4 regions of the Aquisalimonas sp. APHAB1-3 genome follow, and region 1 is predicted to be linked to each of the others. Evidence: predicted binding sites of a transcription regulator. Region 1 holds the regulator's gene; each other region holds the start of a gene.

Region 1 (4,744 bases):
AGCCGCTCGCGCACGAGCTCCCGCAGCTGGTGCAGCGTAGTCGCCGTGGTGTCGATGACCAGATCCGCGCGCGACTGGATGGGCACCAGCAGCCGGCGCTCCCGGTCGATGGCGTCGGCCAACGGGATGTCGCCGGTACTCAGGGGATGCCGGCGGCGGGTCTCCGAGAACCGCTTGATCAGTGTGTCGTCGTCGGCGGTGAGGAACAGGATCTCCGGGCGGATCCCGGTGACGGTCTCCAGCTCGGCGAGTATGCCGGAGAACGCCTCGAGGTCCGTCATGCGGTTGCGGGCGTCGACGCCGACGGCATAGTGATTGGCCGTGCCCGGTTCCAGGCTGGTGATGTGCTCGCCGAAGGACGACAGCATGGTCACGGGCAGGTTGTCGATGCAGTAGCAGCCGCTGTCTTCCAGTGTATGGAGCGCCACAGTTTTGCCGGAACCGGACAACCCGCTGACGATAATCAGGCGGGTGTGTTCGCTCATACCGTACCTCCTGTCAGTTGATCGCCAGCGTGTAGCCGGGCGACGACTTCGACCAGCAATGCCAGTGGACGTTCCGGAGATACGGGCAGTGTGATGCGTGGTACGGTCCGGCCGAGGAGCAGGGTGTCGTCGACGGTGGGTGCCAGCCGCGGCCAGTCGGCCCACGACCGGGGCGACGTCAGCCGGATCACCCGGTCCACGGGCGCGCGCTCCGCCACGGTGTGGCTGCCGAACAGGGTGGTGACAGGCTGGGGGCCGAGGCCGCGGATTTCCAGCCAGCCCGCCAGTGCAGAGGGAGCCCGGCCATACAGCACCCCGTCTTCCACGGACAGGGTGACGGCATCGTCGGCGATCAGCCGGTGTCCGCGCTCCAGCAGTCGCAATGCCGTGTCACTCTTGCCGGTACCGCTTTCGCCTGTGATGAGGAGCCCGCAGCCATTCACGCTGACCAGCACCCCGGGAACGGTGGTGCCCGTGTCACCGGTCACGCGATCACTCATGTGCTCCCCTGGGTGGCCTCCCAGTCCCTGAGCAGCTCATAGACGGCATCGGCATCGCGGGCGTCGCGGAGCCTACGGCACAGGGGCTGGTCGCTGAACATTTCGGCGAGCCGGGCGAGAATCTGGAGGTGTTCGTCGGTGAAGTGCTCGGGTACAACCAAGGCGAACAGGAGATCGACGGGTTCGTTGTCGAAGGCGTCGAAATCGATGGCCTCGCTGGTGCGGATGAAGGCGGCGGTGGCCGAGTCATTGCCGTCCATGCGGGCGTGGGGCAAGGCGACGCCGTGACCGAGCCCGGTACTGCCGAGTTTCTCGCGGCTGATCAGCTTGTCGAAGATGGCGTTGGCCGGCAGGGCGGAGTCGGAGTCGGCCACCATATCGCTGAGGAGTTCCAGGCCCCGCTTCTTGCTGGTCACCTGGATGTCGCAGGCGATGCGCTCCGGTGTGATTAGGTCGGCAATCTTGATCATGCTTGTCCACGCAGGGTCGTGTCTGCGGATTCGGAAGTCGGCGGCGGTCCCTCGCTGGCGACCGCCGCTCCGCGCTGTTCAGTCCTCGTCACCCTCTCCCTGGGCCTTGGCCTGGGCGCCTTCGTTGCGCCGGTGGTCAGTGACCTTCTCCTTGTGCTTCTTCACCTGCCGGTCGAGCTTGTCGATCAGTCCGTCGATGGCAGCATACATGTCTTCGGCGCTGGCATCAGCGTAGAGCTTGGCGCCGCTGAGCAGCATGGTGGCCTCCGCCTTCTGACGCAGCTTCTCCACCGTCAGAATCACGTGGACGTTCACCACGTTGTCGAAGTGGCGCTCCAGCTTGTCCATCTTGGAATGCACGTAGTCGCGCAGTGCTTCAGTGAGATCCACATGGTGCCCGGTGATGTCGATCTGCATAGAGACTCCTCCCGAATGAGAGCCGGAAACGGCGAACCCCTTGTTGCCTCAGGCAATCCTTTTTCGTTCGTTCGACGAGGCAATGGACATGGATTCACGATACTTTGCCACTGTCCTTCGCGCCACATCGATTCCTTCATTTTTCAGGATTTCGGCCAGTTTGCTGTCACTGAGGGGCTTGCGGGCGTCCTCTTCGGCGATCAGCCGGCGAATCCGGGCGCGGATAGAGGTCGCCGAGCACTCCTGTCCATCCACGGTATGCACGTGGCTGGAGAAGAAGTACTTGAACTCGAACGTGCCGCGCGGCGTGTACATGTACTTCTGCGTGGTGATCCGGGAGATGGTGGACTCGTGCATCTCCACCTCTTCCGCCACCTCGCGCAGCACCAGCGGCTTCATGGCTTCCTCGCCCTGCTCCAGGAATTCCTGCTGGTGATTGACGATGCAGGTCGCGACCTTAAGGAGAGTCTCGTTGCGGCTCTTCAGGCTCTTGATGAACCAGCGCGCCTCCTGCAGATGCTGACGCATGGTGGCATTGTCGTTGCCCTGGTCGCCGCGCCGGACCAGGCCCGCGTAGTAACTGTTGACGCGGATCTTCGGTGACGCCTCGGGGTTGAGCTCCACCCGCCAGGCACCGCGCTCCTTGCGCACATAGACGTCGGGGACCACGTACTCGGCTGTGGGCGTGCCGATCTGGGAGCCGGGCCGAGGGTCCAGGGTGCGGACCAACTCCAGCACCTGGCCGAACTCTTCCTGGGTGACCTTGAGCTTGCGGGTGAGAGGCCCGAGCTGGCGGCTGCCGAGGAGGTCCAGGTGCTTGTCCACCAGCAGACGCGCTTCGGCGAGCCAGGGGGTGTCGTCCGGGAACTGTTCCAGCTGCACCAGCAGTGCTTCGCGCGGGTCCAGGGAGGCCACGCCCAGGGGGTCGAACCGCTGGATCAGGTGGCGGACGGCCTCCACCTCGTCAGGTTCGACCGGTTCGTCGCCGTCGGTCACCGATTCGCAGATCTCGTCCACGGTGACGCCGAGGTAGCCGTCGTCGCGCACGCCGTCGATGATGGCCTCGGCGATGGCCATGTCGCGCTCACTGAAATGGGAGAGTTGTGCCTGCCACAACAGGTGGTCATGCAGGCCGCCGCCATCGCCGGCGGTGCGATTCTCCCACGCCTCGCGCTGCTCATCGTCCCCGCCGGGGGCGCTGTATGCGGTGCTGCCGTCGTAGATGTCGTTCCAGTCGGAGTCCAGGGGCAGGTCGTCTGGGATGTCGCTCTGGTCGCTGGCTGACTTGTCTTCGGCGCCGTCGTGATCGTCCACCGTGTCGGCCACGTCCGGCGCGGTGTCGGTGTCCGTGGTGTCGCTGCCGGCGGACTCGCCGTCGCTGGTCGCGGCTTCCCCGTCGTGCTGCTCGGAGCCGGCGTCGTTACCGTCATCGCTGCGGTCGGTTTCGGTGACCGCCTCGTCGCCCTCGTCAAGCTCGTCGGCGGGCTCCAGCATCAGGTTGGAATCCAGCGCCTGCTGGATTTCCGTGCGCAGCTCCAGGGTCGACAGCTGCAGCAGCTTGATGGCCTGCTGGAGCTGCGGCGTCATGGTGAGCTGCTGACCGAGACGTAGCTGCAGCGACTGTTTCATTGGCGATGCCTCTCTCCTGCCGCCCCTCGGGCCGCGGGTCAGGCCAGGCCTGCATACGAGTGGGTTGATAACCCTATCGTAACTGACTCTGTCGCTGGTTAGAACATTGGCCCGATACTTGCGTGGGCTGAGCGAAAGTGCTACGGAGCGTGGTCACAGGCGGAAGTGTTCACCCAGGTACACCTCGCGGACCTGCCTGTTCGCCAGGACTTCCTCCGAACTGCCGCGAGCGATGACCTCGCCCTGGGCAAGGATGTAGGCGCGCTGGCAGATGCCGAGCGTCTCGCGCACGTTGTGGTCGGTGATCAGCACGCCGATCTCCCGGTCCGCCAGGTGGCGGATGATTTCCTGGATATCGAGCACGGAGATCGGGTCGACGCCGGCAAAGGGCTCGTCCAGCAGGATGAACTGCGGGTTGGCGGCCAGTGCCCGGGCGATCTCGACACGCCGGCGTTCGCCGCCGGAGAGACTGATGCCGTTCTGGTCGTGGAGGTGGCCGACGTTGAATTCGTCCAGCAGCTCCCGGGCGCGCTCCCGGCGCTGCTTGCGATTCAGTTCGGGGCGGGTCTCGAGGATGGCCAGCAGGTTGTCCATTACGGTGAGCTTGCGGAAGATCGATGCTTCCTGGGGCAGATACCCGACGCCGCGGCGGGCACGTATGTGCATGGGCAGGTCGGTGATGTCGTTGCCGTCCAGCTCGATGCGCCCGCCGTCGGCCTGTACCAGGCCGACCACCATGTAGAAGCATGTGGTCTTGCCTGCGCCGTTGGGGCCGAGCAGCCCGACCACCTCGCCGCTGGAGACTTCCAGTGATGCGCCGTGGACGACGGTCTTGCGGCGGTAGGTCTTCACCAGGTTCTCGGTGCGCAGCAGGCTCACTCGTCGTCTCCGTTGTCCTCGTCGTCGGGGAACAGCCGGATCTGCACGCGACGTCCGGTCTCGGGCTCACCCCGTGCATGCACCAGGTCGGCAACCACTTCATACTCGATGCGCTCGCCGGTGAACGTGTTCCGCCCCTGGGTCAGCCGCGCGCCCTCCAGCAGGATGACCCGTTCGGGCCCGGTGGCGTAGTACTCCATGCGCGGCGCTTCGGCCTCGATGGCGCGGCGGTCATCGCCACCGCGCTGGTTGTAGACGGCGGGTTCACCTTCCACCACCACATGGTCCAGGGCCTGGTTGCCACCGTCATCTTCCCGCAGGTGGACGGTCATGCGGTCCCCGGTAATGCGCCTCGGGCCGCGGG
Region 2 (4,744 bases), on a different contig from region 1:
GCTGGCTGGGCCCGAGCACTCGGGGGGGCGATGCCAATGAAATGGGTGCTGCTCTGGCGGGGGGCCCGCGGGCCACGCTGAGCACCCTGGGCGGCGGCAACTGTGGCGGCGCAGCCCTTGGCGGTGACATCGCGCATGGCGACAACGGCACTCTGGCACTCATCGCCGGGGCTCCGCGCTGGAAATCGGGCGCCCTGGAGGCGATTGCCCGGCAGTCGGGACACGGAACCGCACTGCTGGATGCCTGGCAGACCAACGGCCCGGACATGCTCGCTCAGCTCGAGGGACCTTTCGTCCTGGCCGTGCTGGCCCCCGGCGCGGGGACGGCACTGCTCGCCACGGACCGCATGGGACGGATGCCGCTGTTCCACACCGACTCGGGCGACTGCCTGGTCTTCGGCTCGACGCTGGATGCGGTCATCAGCCACCCGGGCGTGGATGCACGGTTAAGCACTCAGTCCGTCTACCACTACGTCTACCATCATGCCATTCCGAGCCCCGACTCCATCTACGAAGAGATCGGGCGCCTGCGCCCGGCCCACGCGCTGGACTGGGGCGATGGCAAGTCAACCGTCCGCCAGTGGTGGGCCCCGACATTCGCCCCGGACCGGCGCGCCACACCGGAGGAACTCGCCGAGGAACTGCGTGCCGCGCTGGCACAGTCCGTCGGCGACGCCGCGGCAGACGCGCACACCGCAGCATTCCTGAGTGGAGGCCTGGACAGCTCCACGGTGGCCGGGATGCTGTCAAAGGCGCAACAGGATCCTGCCGTGGCCTATGCCATCGGGTTCGACGCGCCGGGCTACGACGAGATCGAATATGCCCGAGCAGCCCGCGACCACTTCGGGCTGGACCTGCGTGAATACTACGTCACCCCCGACGACGTGGCCGCGACGGTTCCGAAGATCGCGGCGGCCTATGATCAGCCTTTCGGAAACTCTTCAGCGATACCGGCTTACCACTGTGCCCGGCGCGCTGTCGAGAACGGCATTGAGCTCATGCTGGCCGGTGACGGCGGCGATGAACTCTTCGGCGGCAACCCGCCCTATGGCAAACAACAGATCTTCGAGGCGTATGGCCGGATCCCCGGCGGGCTCCGTCGCGGAGTGGTGGAGCCCCTGGCGCTCGGCCCACTGGGGGCACTCCCGGGCGCACGCAAGGTCCGGCGCTATGTCGAACAGGCCCGGATTCCGCTGCCGGATCGGCTGCAGAGCTACAACTTCCTCCATCGCCACGATCCGGCCGAGCTGTTCAACGCCGACTTCCTCGCCGAGGTCGACCCCGCCTTACCGATGGCCCGGCAGCGGGCCGTTTACTCGGCCCCGGGGCAAGGCGACCCACTGCACCGAATGATGTACCTGGACTGGCAGTACGTCCTCGCCGACAACGACCTCTGCAAGGTAAGCCGAACCGCCGCGCTGGCCGGGGCGGACGTGCACTTTCCCATGCTGAATGACCGCGTCGTGGACCTGTCGTGCCGGATACCACCAGAGTTGCAGGTCCGTCGGGCACAGCTCCGCTGCTTCTACAAGGATGCGATGCGCGGCTTTCTGCCGGACACCATCATCCAGAAGAAGAAGCACGGCTTCGGTCTGCCGTTTGGCGTCTGGATGCGCGACACACCGGTCCTGCAGGAAATGGCGGGCGACGCACTGGGCAGCCTGCGCCGGCACGGCTGGTTCCGGGGCGCGTTCCTTGACCGTCTCATGGACCTGCAACGCGACCAGCACGCGGCCTACTATGGCGAGTTGGTGTGGGTGCTGATGATGCTGGGACTGTGGCTGGACCGTGATCATGCGCAATCGGGTGTCGCCGTGCGTCATGCGGCCAGCTCCTGACCGCTGCCAGGCAGGATCAGTCGGGGCGTCGAATTACTTTACAGTGTCGCAAACGTGAGACGGCGCCCCCCTCGCAAACCCGCCCCATAGACCGGGGACGCAACTCTGGCGAGGTTCTTGCTTTGTGTCGCCGCGCACAGCTCTGGTGCCTGCACAAGAGCCGTGCACTCGCGCAAAAAAGAACAACGCATTCGCAAGGGGGGTACATGACCCAGCACCGCAGAAGGCACTCGGGCATGAAGGCGGCGACCGCTTTCGGCATTTTCGTTGCGGCGTCCGCCTATGCCGGTACGGCAATGGCGGGAAGCTTGATGGTCAGCAACGCGTTCGACAGTGATGGTGAGTTCCTTGACGCACGAAACGCATTCGATGTGCTCGCCGAAGCCAAGGGCGAGTACCGGCCCAACAACTGGAGCATCGGGCTGACTGAAGGGGGCCAGAGTCAACCGGTTGCCCAGGGACTCGAGGATGGTCCGCTGGTCGATCGGTTCTCGTTCTCGCTGTCTCTCGTGGACGACGTTCTCAACTTCGCCGTCGAGGGCATTGGTTTCAACGACTCGGTGTCGCACGATGGTTTCGAGCTGGATAGCGCTGCTGACATCCTGCTCCGGGTGGCAGGTTCGGCAGAGGAGAACTCGACCATCCAGCTGGGGGGCGAGACGCTCACTGGGCCGATCGACGGGGCGGACTACTGGTGGCTCTCCGACATCGACTATGAGCAGGGTATCTCCGGGACCGGATTCTTCCCGGAGGGCACGGCTGACACCCGGCCTTCATTCCAGATGAAGATCACCGATTACACCAGCGTACCGGAGCCAGCCACACTGGGGATGCTGGGGCTCGGCCTGTTGGCCCTGACCGCCTTCGCCCGGCGCCGCAGTGCCTGAAGCGGACGCAATGGCTGTACACACAGAAGCCCCGGGTGCGGCCCGGGGCTTTGCTCCGTCATCAGGCATCATCCGGGTGTAGGCAACCCCCGGAGAGGCCCATACACTACAGATCATGGACTCAAGGAACCGTACCGCCTGATGGCCGATCTCATTCATGACCTGATTCTACGCTCTGCCGAACGGGCTCCGGGGAACCCGGCGCTCAGCCACAAGGACCATCGTCAGAATTTCGGACAGTTGGCGGACACCATCCGCACCGTCGCTCACGAACTGAATGGACTGGGGCTGACACGCGATGAGCGGGTAGCGGTGTATCTGGAGAAACGTCCGGAGGCCGTTGTCGGTCTGTTCAGCGCAGCCGCTGCCGGCGGCGTGTTCGTGCCGGTCAATCCGCTGCTGAAACCGCCACAGGTTGGCTACATCCTGCGTGACTGCAACGTGCGCGTGCTGATCACCTCCGCAAACCGCCTCAGCCAACTGAGCGAGGAGCTGCGCCGCTGTCATGACCTGCATACGGTGATTGTGACTGACGGCGTGCCCGCCGAAACGCCACAAGGCTTGCACACGGTTGCCTGGGGCGACTGGACGGCCGACAGCCGGCAGCGACCATGCCGCCGTATCGATACGGACATGGCAGCCATTCTTTACACCTCGGGCAGCACCGGGCAGCCCAAAGGCGTGGTGCTCTCACACCGCAACATGGTGGCAGGGGCCCGCAGCGTGGCGAGCTATCTCGATAATCGCGAAGATGACCGCCTGCTGGCCGCCCTCCCCCTGAGTTTCGACTATGGGCTGAGCCAGCTGACTACGGCCTTTCACACCGGCGCCAGCGTCTCGCTCATGAACTATCTGTTACCGCGGGATGTGCTCCGCGCCGTCGAGCGCGAACAGATCACCGGCCTGGCGGCGGTCCCGCCACTATGGATCCAGCTTGCACAGCTCGACTGGCCCGGGCACGTGACCGACCACCTGCGCTATATCACCAACTCCGGCGGTGCCATGCCGCGGACCACAGTACAGGCCCTGCGGGCGTCACTCCCGCGAACGCAGGTCTACCTGATGTACGGGCTCACGGAGGCGTTCCGATCGACTTACCTCCCACCCGAGGAGGTGGACCGTCGCCCCGACTCCATGGGCAAGGCCATTCCCAATGCGGAGATCATGGTGCTGCGGGAGGATGGCTCCCCGTGTGCGCCGAACGAACCGGGGGAGCTTGTCCACCGGGGCGCGCTCGTCTCCATGGGTTACTGGAACGCCCCGGAAAAGACCGCGGAGCGATTCCGGCCATTGCCACCACGCAGCCAGGGCATCACCACCCCTGAGCTCGCGGTGTGGTCCGGGGACACCGTACGCATGGATGACGACGGCTTTCTCTATTTCGTCGGCCGGCGGGACGAGATGATCAAGACGTCAGGCTATCGGGTCAGCCCCAGCGAGGTCGAAGAAGTGGTCTATGCCACTGGACTGGTTGCCGAAGCGGTAGCCCTGGGTGTGCCACACCCGACGCTGGGCGAGGCCATCGTGCTCGTCGCCCAGGGCCGCGACCAGGCCACCCTGGACACCGAGGCGCTGATCGCTGCCTGTAAACGCGACCTCCCCACGTTCATGGTGCCGGCGCACGTGGAGGCCTGGCGGGATCCGCTGCCACGCAACGCCAATGGCAAGATCGACCGCAAGGGGTTGAGGGAGCCGCTGAAAGCACTGTTCGCAGGAGACCGGCCATGACGAGGGAGCGCCCGACACATATCCTCATGACGCAGTTCCCGGCTGTGGACGGCGTGCTGCAGGTGGGCGGGGTGCCGCTGACCACGCTCGCCACACGCGTTGGGGGCACACCGTTCTACGCCTACGACCGCCAGCTCATCAGCAACCGGATTGCGGAGCTGCGCGCCCAGCTGCCGGGAGCGATCGAGCTGCACTACGCCATGAAGGCGAACCCGATGCCGGCCGTGGTTCACCATCTGGCCGGGCTCGTTGATGGCATTGATGTCGCGTCGGCCGGAGAGCTGCAGGTGG
Region 3 (4,744 bases), on a different contig from region 1:
TGGGCTTCAGCCCGAGGGCGCTCAGCGCCACGTCGGCTGTGGCCGTTTCGCCGTTGCCGAGGCGGGCGGTAAGGCGTCCGGTGCCGTTGTCGCGGTCGATGCGCTCCAGCGAGGTGCGCGGGATGAAGCGGATGCCACGTTGCCGGAGGGCGGCGTCCAGCTCGCCGCTGAGGCGTTCGGGCAACAGCCGGTGCAGGAGCCGGTCGGCCTGGTCCACCAGCGTGACGTTGTGCCCGGCTGCGGAGAGGTCGTCGGCGAACTCGCAGCCGATCAGGCCCGCCCCCAGGATCAGCACTCGGGAGGTGGCGCCGTCGCCATCAATTCGCTCGCGCAGGCGCTGGTAGCTTTTCAGGTCGTTCACCTGCAGCACATCGCCGCTGGCCGATCCGGCCAGCTGGGGCTGCGGTTGTGATGCACCCGGGGCGAGAATCAGGTGCGCGTACGGTACGCCGCCGCGGGGCGTGATCACGCGCTGGCGCGCGCGGTCGATCTCCAGCACACGCGTGCGTGCCATGAGCGCGACGTTCCACTTGGCGGCGGCGTCGTCACCGGACTGGATCACCAGCGCGTCGGGGCGCTGGCCTTTCGCCGCCGCCGCGGACAGCTGCGGCTTCGGGTAGACGTCCGCATTGCAGCGCGAGACCATCGCAATCGGCCGGCTGGAGCCCGCGGCCCGGAGGGCCTCCACCACGGCCCAGGCCGCCATGCCGCCGCCGATGATCACGATCTGGTCCGGGTGGCCGAAGTCGTGGTGGGCGGGTTGCCGGGCCGGGGCGGTGTCGGTCGCCTCGGCGCCGGTGTCATCAATGAGCTCGAAGTCGGCCTTGGTGACGCCGCAGTCCGGGCACTCCCAGTCGTCGGGGATGTCTTCGTAGCGGGTGCCGGGGGGCAGCCCGCCATCCGGGTCGCCTTCCGCCTCGTCGTAGATGAATCCACAAACCCGGCACAGGTAGCGTCGGTACGGAGTCGTCATGGCCTTTGGCTCTCCTGTTGATGGGTGTCAGTGGGCACCGAGTCGTTCCAGTTCCTTGCGCAGGTGCTTGATCGCCGGGGTGACGATCGCCACGAAGTAGGACTCCCGCAGCTTGCGTTGCCCGGGCGCGTTGGCCAGGTAGCCGCGGGCGCCGGCGTGCAGCATGGCGGCCTGGGATGCGCGCAGGGAAAGCTCGGATGCGGTGTGGCGCAGCTGCAGCACGTCGGCGAAGAGTTCATCGGACGGGTCACCGATCTCGCGGCCCAGGGCGCGCGTGGCGTTGCGCGCGTCGTCCAGCGCGTCGGTGAGTGCCGCGGGCTGATCGTCCAGGTAGCGGTTCACGTGGGCGTGCGTGGCGGCCATCTCCTGCATGATGTCGATGCAGCCCTGCACCACGCCGAGCCCCATGCCCATCTGCAGCAGAACGAACCCGGAGCGGATGCGGGGGATGAAGCCGCTGATGTCGTGGGTGATCACGTGGGCGTCCGGGATGAACGCATCGCGGAAGTGGCAGGCGTAGGTGCCGCTGCCTTCCAGGGCCGTGAACTCGGCGCACTGCTGCAGGCTGAAGCCAGGCTGGTCACAGAACGTCACGGCCATGACCTTCCGGTCGCTGTCTTCGACCTGGAAGATCGCCGCAAAGGCGTGTTCGGCCGCCAGGTTGGAGACCCAGGGCAGGGTGCCGTTGGCGATGTAGCCACCCTCCACGGGGCGGACGCGGATCTTCAGCGCCTCGATGTCGGCCAGGTGTTTCATGCCGTTGGAGAGGCCGGTGCCACCAAGCAGCTCGCCGCTGGCGATGCGGGGCAGCAGGGTCTGTTTCGCCTCGGGGTTGTCGGCGTTCTCCAGATACCAGGCCAGGGCGTCCTGGCACCAGACGCAGAAGCCCGTGGACATGCACTCGCGGGAGACGGTTTCCATGAGCTGGATCGCCATGGGGAAGTCGTGCCCGGCGTTGTCGCGCCGCGACGGGATGTGCTGGCTGTAGCCGCCCAGCGCACCGAGTTCGTGCATGAACCCCGATGGATAGACACCTTGCCGGTCGATCGCGACCGTTTGCGGTGCCAGTTGATCGCGGACGAGCCCGGCGACCCGGCTTTCAAGCGCGTGATCGGGTTCCAGGCCGGGCGCAAGCCCCGGCGTATGGGGGAGTGTTTGTGCAGTAGCCGCCATGGGAGCCTCCGGCGTGACTTAAGGGGTGTGGTGAGCGCGGCGAAGCGGTGTGCATCGCCGCGCCGGATTGCCGGCCTCAGGCCAGGCTCATCGTGGTCGGGACCGGGTTGCGCATGGTGTTCGCCACGGGCGACCACTTGTCGGCCCAGGCGACCAGCTCCTCGAGTTCTTCACGGGAGCAGTCGGCGTCGATGTCGAAGGTCGCGCGGATCTCCGTGAACCCCAGGCGTTTCTCGCTGGTGTCGCCGACGCCCCAGACGCTGGAGATGTTGATGTCGCCTTCCAGGTCGCACTCGAGCTTGTAGACCTTGATGCCCTTGTAGGTGGCGTTGGCGTGGATGCCAACCAGCAGGCACGAGGCGAGGGCGGCCAGGGCGGCCTCCGACGGATTCGGTGCGTTGTTCTCGCCGAGCAGGGTCGGCGGCTCATCGATCAGGTGGCCGTCCAGATCCCGGCAATAGGTCATCATGCGGAAGATGCCTTCGCACTCCGTGTGGGACTTCAGCGTGTTGACCTTGGTGGGGTCCATCTTCGCCTTCGCTCCCAGCGCCTTGAGGCCCTCCAGATCGATCGGGCGTATCGGCTGTTTCGTTTGTGCTGCTGCGTCGCTCATCGCGTCCTCCTGAGGTGTTTGCGTCATGAGAGTTCGCCAGGCTCTCTGCAGCAGACGTGCCAGGCGCGTCGATACGCGGTTTATGCCCAATAAAAAACCCTTAAAAACGGTTGATTACAGATTTTTGTTCAAGTTGTTTGGCGTCTCTACGGCGCTGTTCGGAAGGGGGGTGACAATGTGGTCAATGTCGACATTGTCGGCTTTGTCCGGCCGGGTGCGGTGGTGCTCGGCGCCACCGGAATGCGGCTCAGGCCCCGGTGTTCGTTGCAGTGCGGCAAACTGGCACAGCGCTTGCTCGGGTGGTTGGTGACAACCTGACCGTCCCGCCACCGCGAGGAAGTGACTGATGAAAAGCCTTGGTGACCCGTATAGCCCCCACTCAGACCTGCGCCACGGGGCCGGCTGCTCCTGCGAGAGCTGCACGCCCGCCGGCACGGCGCATTCGGACACCGCACAGGCGTCCACGCGTGAGGACATCGTGGACCGCGCCGTGGAAAACACCCTGGTGCGCGCACTGTTTGGAGGCAACGACATCAGTCGTCGCCGCTTTATGGCCGCAGTCGGCCGTGGCACCGCCATGGCGGCGCTGGCGTCGGCGTTTCCCATGGGCGCGCTGAAGTCTGCACTGGCGGACGACCTGGGCCCGCTGGAGCAAACGGAGATGACCATCCCGTTTCTGCCCATCACCTGTGCCACCCCCATCATCATGGGGGATGCCATGGGCTTCTATGAGCGCTACGGGCTGAACGTGACCCTGGAGCGCGTGGCCGGCTGGCCCGTGGTGCGGGATCGCATGGACGCAGGCGAGTTCAATGCCGCGCACATGTTGGCGCCGATGCCGCTGTCCATCCGTATGGGCGTTGGCGCAAGCCGGCTGCCAGTGACCATGCCCGCGGTGGAGAACATCAACGGCAATGCCATCACCCTGGCCAACAAGCACAAGGACAAGATGGACCCGAAGGACTGGAAGGGCTTCACCTTCGCCATTCCGTTCGATTTCTCCATGCACAACTTCCTGCTCCGGTATCTGCTGGCCGAGCACGGGCTGGATCCGGATCGCGACGTGAGCCTGCGGGTGATGCCGCCGCCGGAGATGGTTGCCAACCTGCAGGCCGAGAACATCGACGGCTACATCGTGGCCGAGCCCTTCAACCAGCGCGCTGTTTGGGAGGGGGCCGGCTTTATCCATACGCAGACCAAGGACATCTGGAGCGGTCACCCGTGTTGCGCCTTCGTGGTCCGGGAGGACTGGGTCGACGAGCACCCAAATACCTTTGGCGCGCTGTTCCGCGCCATCGTGGATGCAACCCAGTTCAGCTCGGAGGCCGACAACCGCAAGGAGATCGCCGAGGCCATTTCGCCGCGGCAGTATCTCAACCAGCCGGTGCCGGTAATGGAGCAGATTCTGGTCGGGCGGTATGCGGACGGACTCGGCGAGGTCAAGGACATGCCCGACCGGATCGACTTCGACCCGTTCCCCTGGCAGTCCATGGCGGTGTGGATGCTCACGCAGATGAAGCGCTGGGGGTATATTGATGGCGATGTGAACTACCACCAGATCGCGGAAGAGGTGTTCCAGGCCACGGAGTGCCGGAAGGTCATGGAAGAGCTCGGTTACAACGCCCCCGAAGAGAACTACCGCATCCACGAGATCATGGGCAAGGAGTTCGACCCGCACGATCCGGAGGGCTATCTGGAGAGCTTCGAGGTGCGCGCTTGACCGACCGCATGTGCACATGACGACCGATAGCGAACTCCCCGGCGAGTCGCTGGTGCTGGTGGAAACGGCCCAGTTGCTGGGCCGTTCCCTGCGCCCGGAGGCCACTATCCCGGCCGTGCTGCGCCTGCTCTCGGAGCTGGTCGGCCTGAACCGGGGCCGCGTGGTGCTGCCGGACGACGATGGGCAACGCCTGCGTATCCGTTACTCGTACGGTCTGCGCCCCGAGGAACGTGACCGGGGCGTGTACCGCCTGGGCGAGGGAATC
Region 4 (4,744 bases), on a different contig from region 1:
GAAAGTTCGCTGCACCAGCAGAGGGCCCTCGTGGCGGCGACGCGCAAGCACGGTGCGATCGCCTCTCGGTGCAAACCGCAGCTCCAACCGGCCCAGCCAGCTGCCGTCCATGGCGCCCTCTGCCTCAACGGGGATCGCTGTGGGCAGTGCTACCACGGTTCAGACCACGATCAGCAGATAAACGCCGGATGCCACCAGGACGCCGCCGCCCACGCGCTCCATCGGTCGCATCTGACGCATGCGCGCGGCAGCGGCAGCAAGCCCGGCACCCGCCGTCAACAGCAGGGCCGACGCGAGGGTGAACCCCGAGGCAAACAGGGCAGCCGAGAGACCGGCCGCCATCTCTGCACCGTGTGCATGCCCGTGAAACAACGCGAACAGACCGGCAATGGCGGCGGCCGCGGCCATGGGAACCCGCCGGGCACCGAAGATGAGCGCGCCCGTAATCAACAGCGAGCCGATGATGCCGAACTCAACCAGTGGCTGGGCGCCTTGCCCAGCGCCCACGGCAAAGCCCAGGACAACCGCCCCCAGAAACGCGCCGATCACGCCCAGGGTTCCGCGCAGGGTGTGCTGGCGGGCCGCCCAGAAGCCGATCCCGGCCATGGCCAGTAGATGATCCAGGCCGAGCAGCGGATGCACGAACCCGGCGCCGAAGCCGCCATGCCCGTGGCCGGGGTGCGCCAGCGCGAGGGCGGGAACAAGCAGGAACAGGGACCCCAACAGATATCGCATCAAACAACCTCCACGCAGGGTTCGGGTGAGCCGGGAATGTTCGAGCGCCCCGGCACGAAACGTCTGCGCGAAGCTGGAGCAGAACCTGTGCCAGAACAAAAAAGTTAATGATATCCGCCGGATGGAGCACAGGAAGGGCGGAAGGGCGATCCAGATATGCACAACGACGGTGCAAACAGATCGGTTCACGCACGAAAACGGGGCGGGCATCGCGCCCGCCCCGGAAGGGCTCCGCAGAGCCCCATGGGAGTTGTTCTGTCTTCCCCTAGAAGTCAGTGGCGACGGTGAACGCCCAGCGGTCACGGTTGCCCGAGATGTCGTTGTCGCCGTACATCACACTGAAATCGAGGCCTGCGTACTCGACGCCGGCGCCGATGTGCCAATAGGCGAAATCATCATCGCTGTCGTCGGCGTCCACATAGCCCACGTCGGTGAACACGTAGGTGTCGCGCGGCAGTGCATAGGCGAGATTGAGCTCATAGTAGATGTAGTCGCCGTCGTCCGCCTCGTAGACGACGTAGAAGTCCGCGGCGAGGTCACCGACCCCCGTGTTAACGCCCGCATAGAGCTCCGTGAATTCCGCGGCGCCGCCGGCGGCAGGATAGAAGTAGTGAATCACCCCGACATCAATACCGACTTCATCAGTAAGATCGGTGGCAAAGCCGCCGTAGACATCCATCTCGATGTAGGCATCATCGCCCTCACCGAACTGGACGCTCGAGTTCCAGTTGCCCAGATACAGCCCAGACGCGTGTTCCAGGTCGAAGCCACCCTGGATTGCCGGGCGCCCTCCCGTCTCGCTGGCCCCCTGGAAAATGTAATCCGACGTCACCGCCAGATTGCCGCTCCACGCGAAGCCAGCGCCAAGGTCATTGGCGACGGCACCGCCGGAAGTGACGAGAAGGCCGCCGGTGGCCAGCGCAGTTAGGGTCTTTTTCATTGGTATCGCCTCTGTTGCGGTTATCCCTGAATCGTTCCGCCACGTTCCGGTGGCTCAGACCGATCGGGTCACTGCAGAAGCCATGCCACTTACTGGTTACTTTTTCTATTCAAATGCTTAGGCGTTGCGTCCAGGCCCCCGCCGTGGCATCGCGCACCACCGTGCAGCGACGGTCCCTCCGCCGCCCACTTTCCGTGCACAAAAAAGCCGCCCCGGAGGGCGGCTTCTATAATGTTCGGTGCTGCGCGCGCGATTCAGTCGTCGACGGCCACACCGCTCTCTTCGAGCATGTAAACCACGGCGTTGCGCACTTCCTCGTCACTCAGGCTGGAGTCGCCACCACGGGCCGGCATGGCGCCGATGCCGTTGATGGCATTATCAACGAGCTCTTCCAGGCCCTTGTCTTCATACAGGCTGGCCCAGACGCCCTCGTCACCCGTCACCGGTGCATCCATCACGCCGCTGGCGTGGCAGGCCATACAGGCCGATTCATTGACCTCGGAGCCGGACATGGCGACTTCTTCTTCGTCAGCGTCGTCATCGTCTTCGTCCACCGCCGCAACAGGCGCGGACTCGCCGGCTTCCCGCACGGCACCAACCGACTGCAGATTACGCTCCGCACGGTCGCGCTCATGGGCGAGCTGGGCCTGCTGGCGAGATTCATCGAACGTGCTGGCAAATACCGCCAGGATGCCGATGATCACCGCGCTCACGACGAGCAGTGCCATCACGCCGCCGAAGGTTTTCATGAATGCCTTATCGTCTTGCTCGTCGCTCACGCTCCACACTCCATCGAATTACCGCCCGCGCGGTGGGGCCGAAAACCGGGAGAGCAGTATATCGGAAAGACCCGACCCGCAAAACCTCGCCGGCCCCGGACGAGCATGGACGTATGCGGTCATAACCGCTATCCTACGCAGCTCAGATCAAAGCGCCCGTAGCTCAGTTGGATAGAGCGTCGGCCTCCGAAGCCGAAGGTCGCAGGTTCGAATCCTGCCGGGCGCGCCATCTACTCTTGAAGCACCCCCAATCCCCCCGATTGCAACCGAATCTTCACGAGTCGGGATTCGAACCTGCGACATCCAGACCCCTCAGGTTCGACCGGCCGCCGCAGGCGGCCAGTGCCGCGGCGCGCCGCGACGCGGACCCGAAGGGCGAGGCGCCAAAGGCGCCGTCGTAATCCTGCCGGGCGGCCATCTCTATCGGGACTTCACCGAGTCGCAATCCATCCGTGTCCTATACTCCCCTGTGACGAATCCGCGACTTGACGCGGACCTGTGGGTGCAATCCAGGCCAAGTGCGTCCGGACAGCGCCCGGCGATCACGGGGGCCCCGCCGTGCCGTCACTGGTACCCGATCATGCCCGCAGCCTGCTTTTGGTGGACGACCACGCCGTGGTACGTGCCGGCTATCGTCGGCTGCTGGAGCAGTCCGGCGGCCAATGGCAGGTGGAGGAGGCGGAGAGCGGCGAAGCGGCCTGCGTGCGCTGCGCCGAACGGGCGTTCTCGCTGGTGGTGCTGGACCTGGCCCTGCCCGGGCTGAGCGGCCTGGAGACACTGCGCCGCCTCCGCGCCCGCCATCCGGATCAACGGGTTCTGGTCATGAGCATGCACGACCAGCGGGCCTTCGTTGAGCAGGCGCTAAGCGCGGGGGCAACCGGTTATGTGACCAAGGCCAGCGCACCGGAGACGCTGACCACCGCCGTGAGTCGGGCGATGGAAGGGCGCCGGTTCCTGGGCCCGGATCTGCCGCCAGGCATTGGCGGGGACAACGCGCCCTCCGGCCTGGCGGTGCTGTCTCCCCGGGAGTTCGAGATCTTCCGGATGCTTGCCGCCGGCAAGCGCGTGTCGCAGATCGCCGAGACGCTGTCCATCAGCTACAAGACCGCGGCGAACTGCAGCACCCGGATTCGCCGGAAGCTGGCGGTGTCCGGGCCGGCGGATCTCGCCCGGCTGGCAATCCGGGCCGGCGTCATGGAGGTCTGACGATGACGCTGGTCACGCGGCTGCAACTACTGTTCGCCGTGCTCACCCTCGGGTTTCTCGTCGCCGGACTCACGCTGGTCATCCACCACGCCCGCACGGCCGTTCACGCTGAACTGACCTCGGCGGTGGACCTGACCACGGCACTGGTCCGCAGCGCCGTGGCGGACACCAACGGGAACGCCCCGGCCAGCGGCACCGACGACTTGGTGGACCGGCTCGAGACCGTCACACCGCAGCGGCATGTGCGACTTGAAAAGGTCCGTGAAGACGCGCACCGGCCACTGACAGCGGCCGCGCCAGACCGGGGTGCCACGGCTCCGGCCTGGTTCGCGTGGCTGGTGGGATTCGAGGCCGCCGCCCATACACGCACGATTACGCTCAACGACGGCGCCGGAACGGCGCTGCTGATCCGGGCGGAGCCCGGCGACGAGATCGCCGAGGCGTGGCAGGGGGCGCGCGGCCTGCTGGCGCTGCTGGTGGGATTCGGTGCTGTGGCCGCCGTTCTCATTCAGTGGTTGCTGCGGCGTACGCTTGCTCCGCTGCAGCAGCTCAGTGGCGGCCTCGGCGCCCTGGAACGTGGCGATTACACCCGTCGGCTGGCCACGACCGGCACACGGGAGCTGGACCGCCTGGCCGACCAGTTCAACGCCCTGGCTGCGGCACTGGCCCGCACCCGGGAACGGAACCGCCTGCTCAACCGCGCGCTGATGGACGCCCAGGAGCACGAACGGCGGCACCTGGCCCGGGAACTCCACGACGAGATGGGGCAATGCACCAGCGCGCTGCAGGCCGAGGCGGTCGCCATCCGGGATGACCGCGCACCACTGCCGGCACGCATCCGGGACGGGGCCGAGGCAATCCGCAGCACCGCCCATCACATCCACGGACTGGCGCGTAACCTCATGCGCCGCCTGCATCCGGCCGATCTGGACACCCTCGGTCTCGGCCCCGCACTCCGATCTCTGGCCGAGGACTGGCAGGGCCGGCATCTGCAGGTCCGCCTCGACATAGCGGCCCTGCCCCCGCACGCCACCGAGGATACGGCGCGGGACATCCATCTCTACCGGCTGGTGCAGGAGGCCCT

The links. Region 1 encodes sigma-54, which starts transcription at its own class of promoters, with help from an activator protein. Its sites were predicted from a motif close to TGGCANGNTNCNTGCTT; they were not measured.
Region 2: the regulator sigma-54 is predicted to act here: its motif matches at 1,945-1,961, upstream of ACNSTU_RS12890 (PEP-CTERM sorting domain-containing protein).
Region 3: the regulator sigma-54 is predicted to act here: its motif matches at 3,040-3,056, upstream of ACNSTU_RS03895 (CmpA/NrtA family ABC transporter substrate-binding protein).
Region 4: the regulator sigma-54 is predicted to act here: its motif matches at 1,747-1,763, upstream of ACNSTU_RS08925 (TorF family putative porin).

The regions. Positions count from the first base shown of each region.
Region 1 is NZ_JBLWFT010000009.1:26,033-30,776, forward strand. Features, by position in the region: gene rapZ (RNase adapter RapZ) at 1-485, opposite strand, end outside; gene ACNSTU_RS13025 (hypothetical protein) at 482-985, opposite strand; gene ptsN (PTS IIA-like nitrogen regulatory protein PtsN) at 982-1,455, opposite strand; gene hpf (ribosome hibernation-promoting factor, HPF/YfiA family) at 1,534-1,872, opposite strand; gene ACNSTU_RS13040 (RNA polymerase factor sigma-54) at 1,921-3,501, opposite strand; gene lptB (LPS export ABC transporter ATP-binding protein) at 3,655-4,380, opposite strand; gene lptA (lipopolysaccharide transport periplasmic protein LptA) at 4,377-4,744, opposite strand, start outside.
Region 2 is NZ_JBLWFT010000008.1:155,957-160,700, forward strand. Features, by position in the region: gene ACNSTU_RS12885 (asparagine synthetase B family protein) at 1-1,838, shown strand, start outside; gene ACNSTU_RS12890 (PEP-CTERM sorting domain-containing protein) at 2,045-2,725, shown strand; gene ACNSTU_RS12895 (acyl-CoA ligase (AMP-forming), exosortase A system-associated) at 2,867-4,453, shown strand; gene ACNSTU_RS12900 (pyridoxal-dependent decarboxylase, exosortase A system-associated) at 4,450-4,744, shown strand, end outside.
Region 3 is NZ_JBLWFT010000001.1:832,164-836,907, reverse strand. Features, by position in the region: gene ACNSTU_RS03910 (FAD-dependent oxidoreductase) at 1-973, opposite strand, end outside; gene ACNSTU_RS03905 (acyl-CoA dehydrogenase family protein) at 1,001-2,146, opposite strand; gene ACNSTU_RS03900 (OsmC family protein) at 2,223-2,759, opposite strand; gene ACNSTU_RS03895 (CmpA/NrtA family ABC transporter substrate-binding protein) at 3,106-4,479, shown strand; gene ACNSTU_RS03890 (sigma-54-dependent Fis family transcriptional regulator) at 4,496-4,744, shown strand, end outside.
Region 4 is NZ_JBLWFT010000004.1:146,342-151,085, reverse strand. Features, by position in the region: gene ACNSTU_RS08935 (urease accessory protein UreD) at 1-111, opposite strand, end outside; gene ACNSTU_RS08930 (HupE/UreJ family protein) at 160-735, opposite strand; gene ACNSTU_RS08925 (TorF family putative porin) at 1,001-1,675, opposite strand; gene ACNSTU_RS08920 (c-type cytochrome) at 1,930-2,454, opposite strand; tRNA gene ACNSTU_RS08915 (tRNA-Arg) at 2,607-2,683, shown strand; gene ACNSTU_RS08910 (response regulator transcription factor) at 3,013-3,660, shown strand; gene ACNSTU_RS08905 (ATP-binding protein) at 3,663-4,744, shown strand, end outside.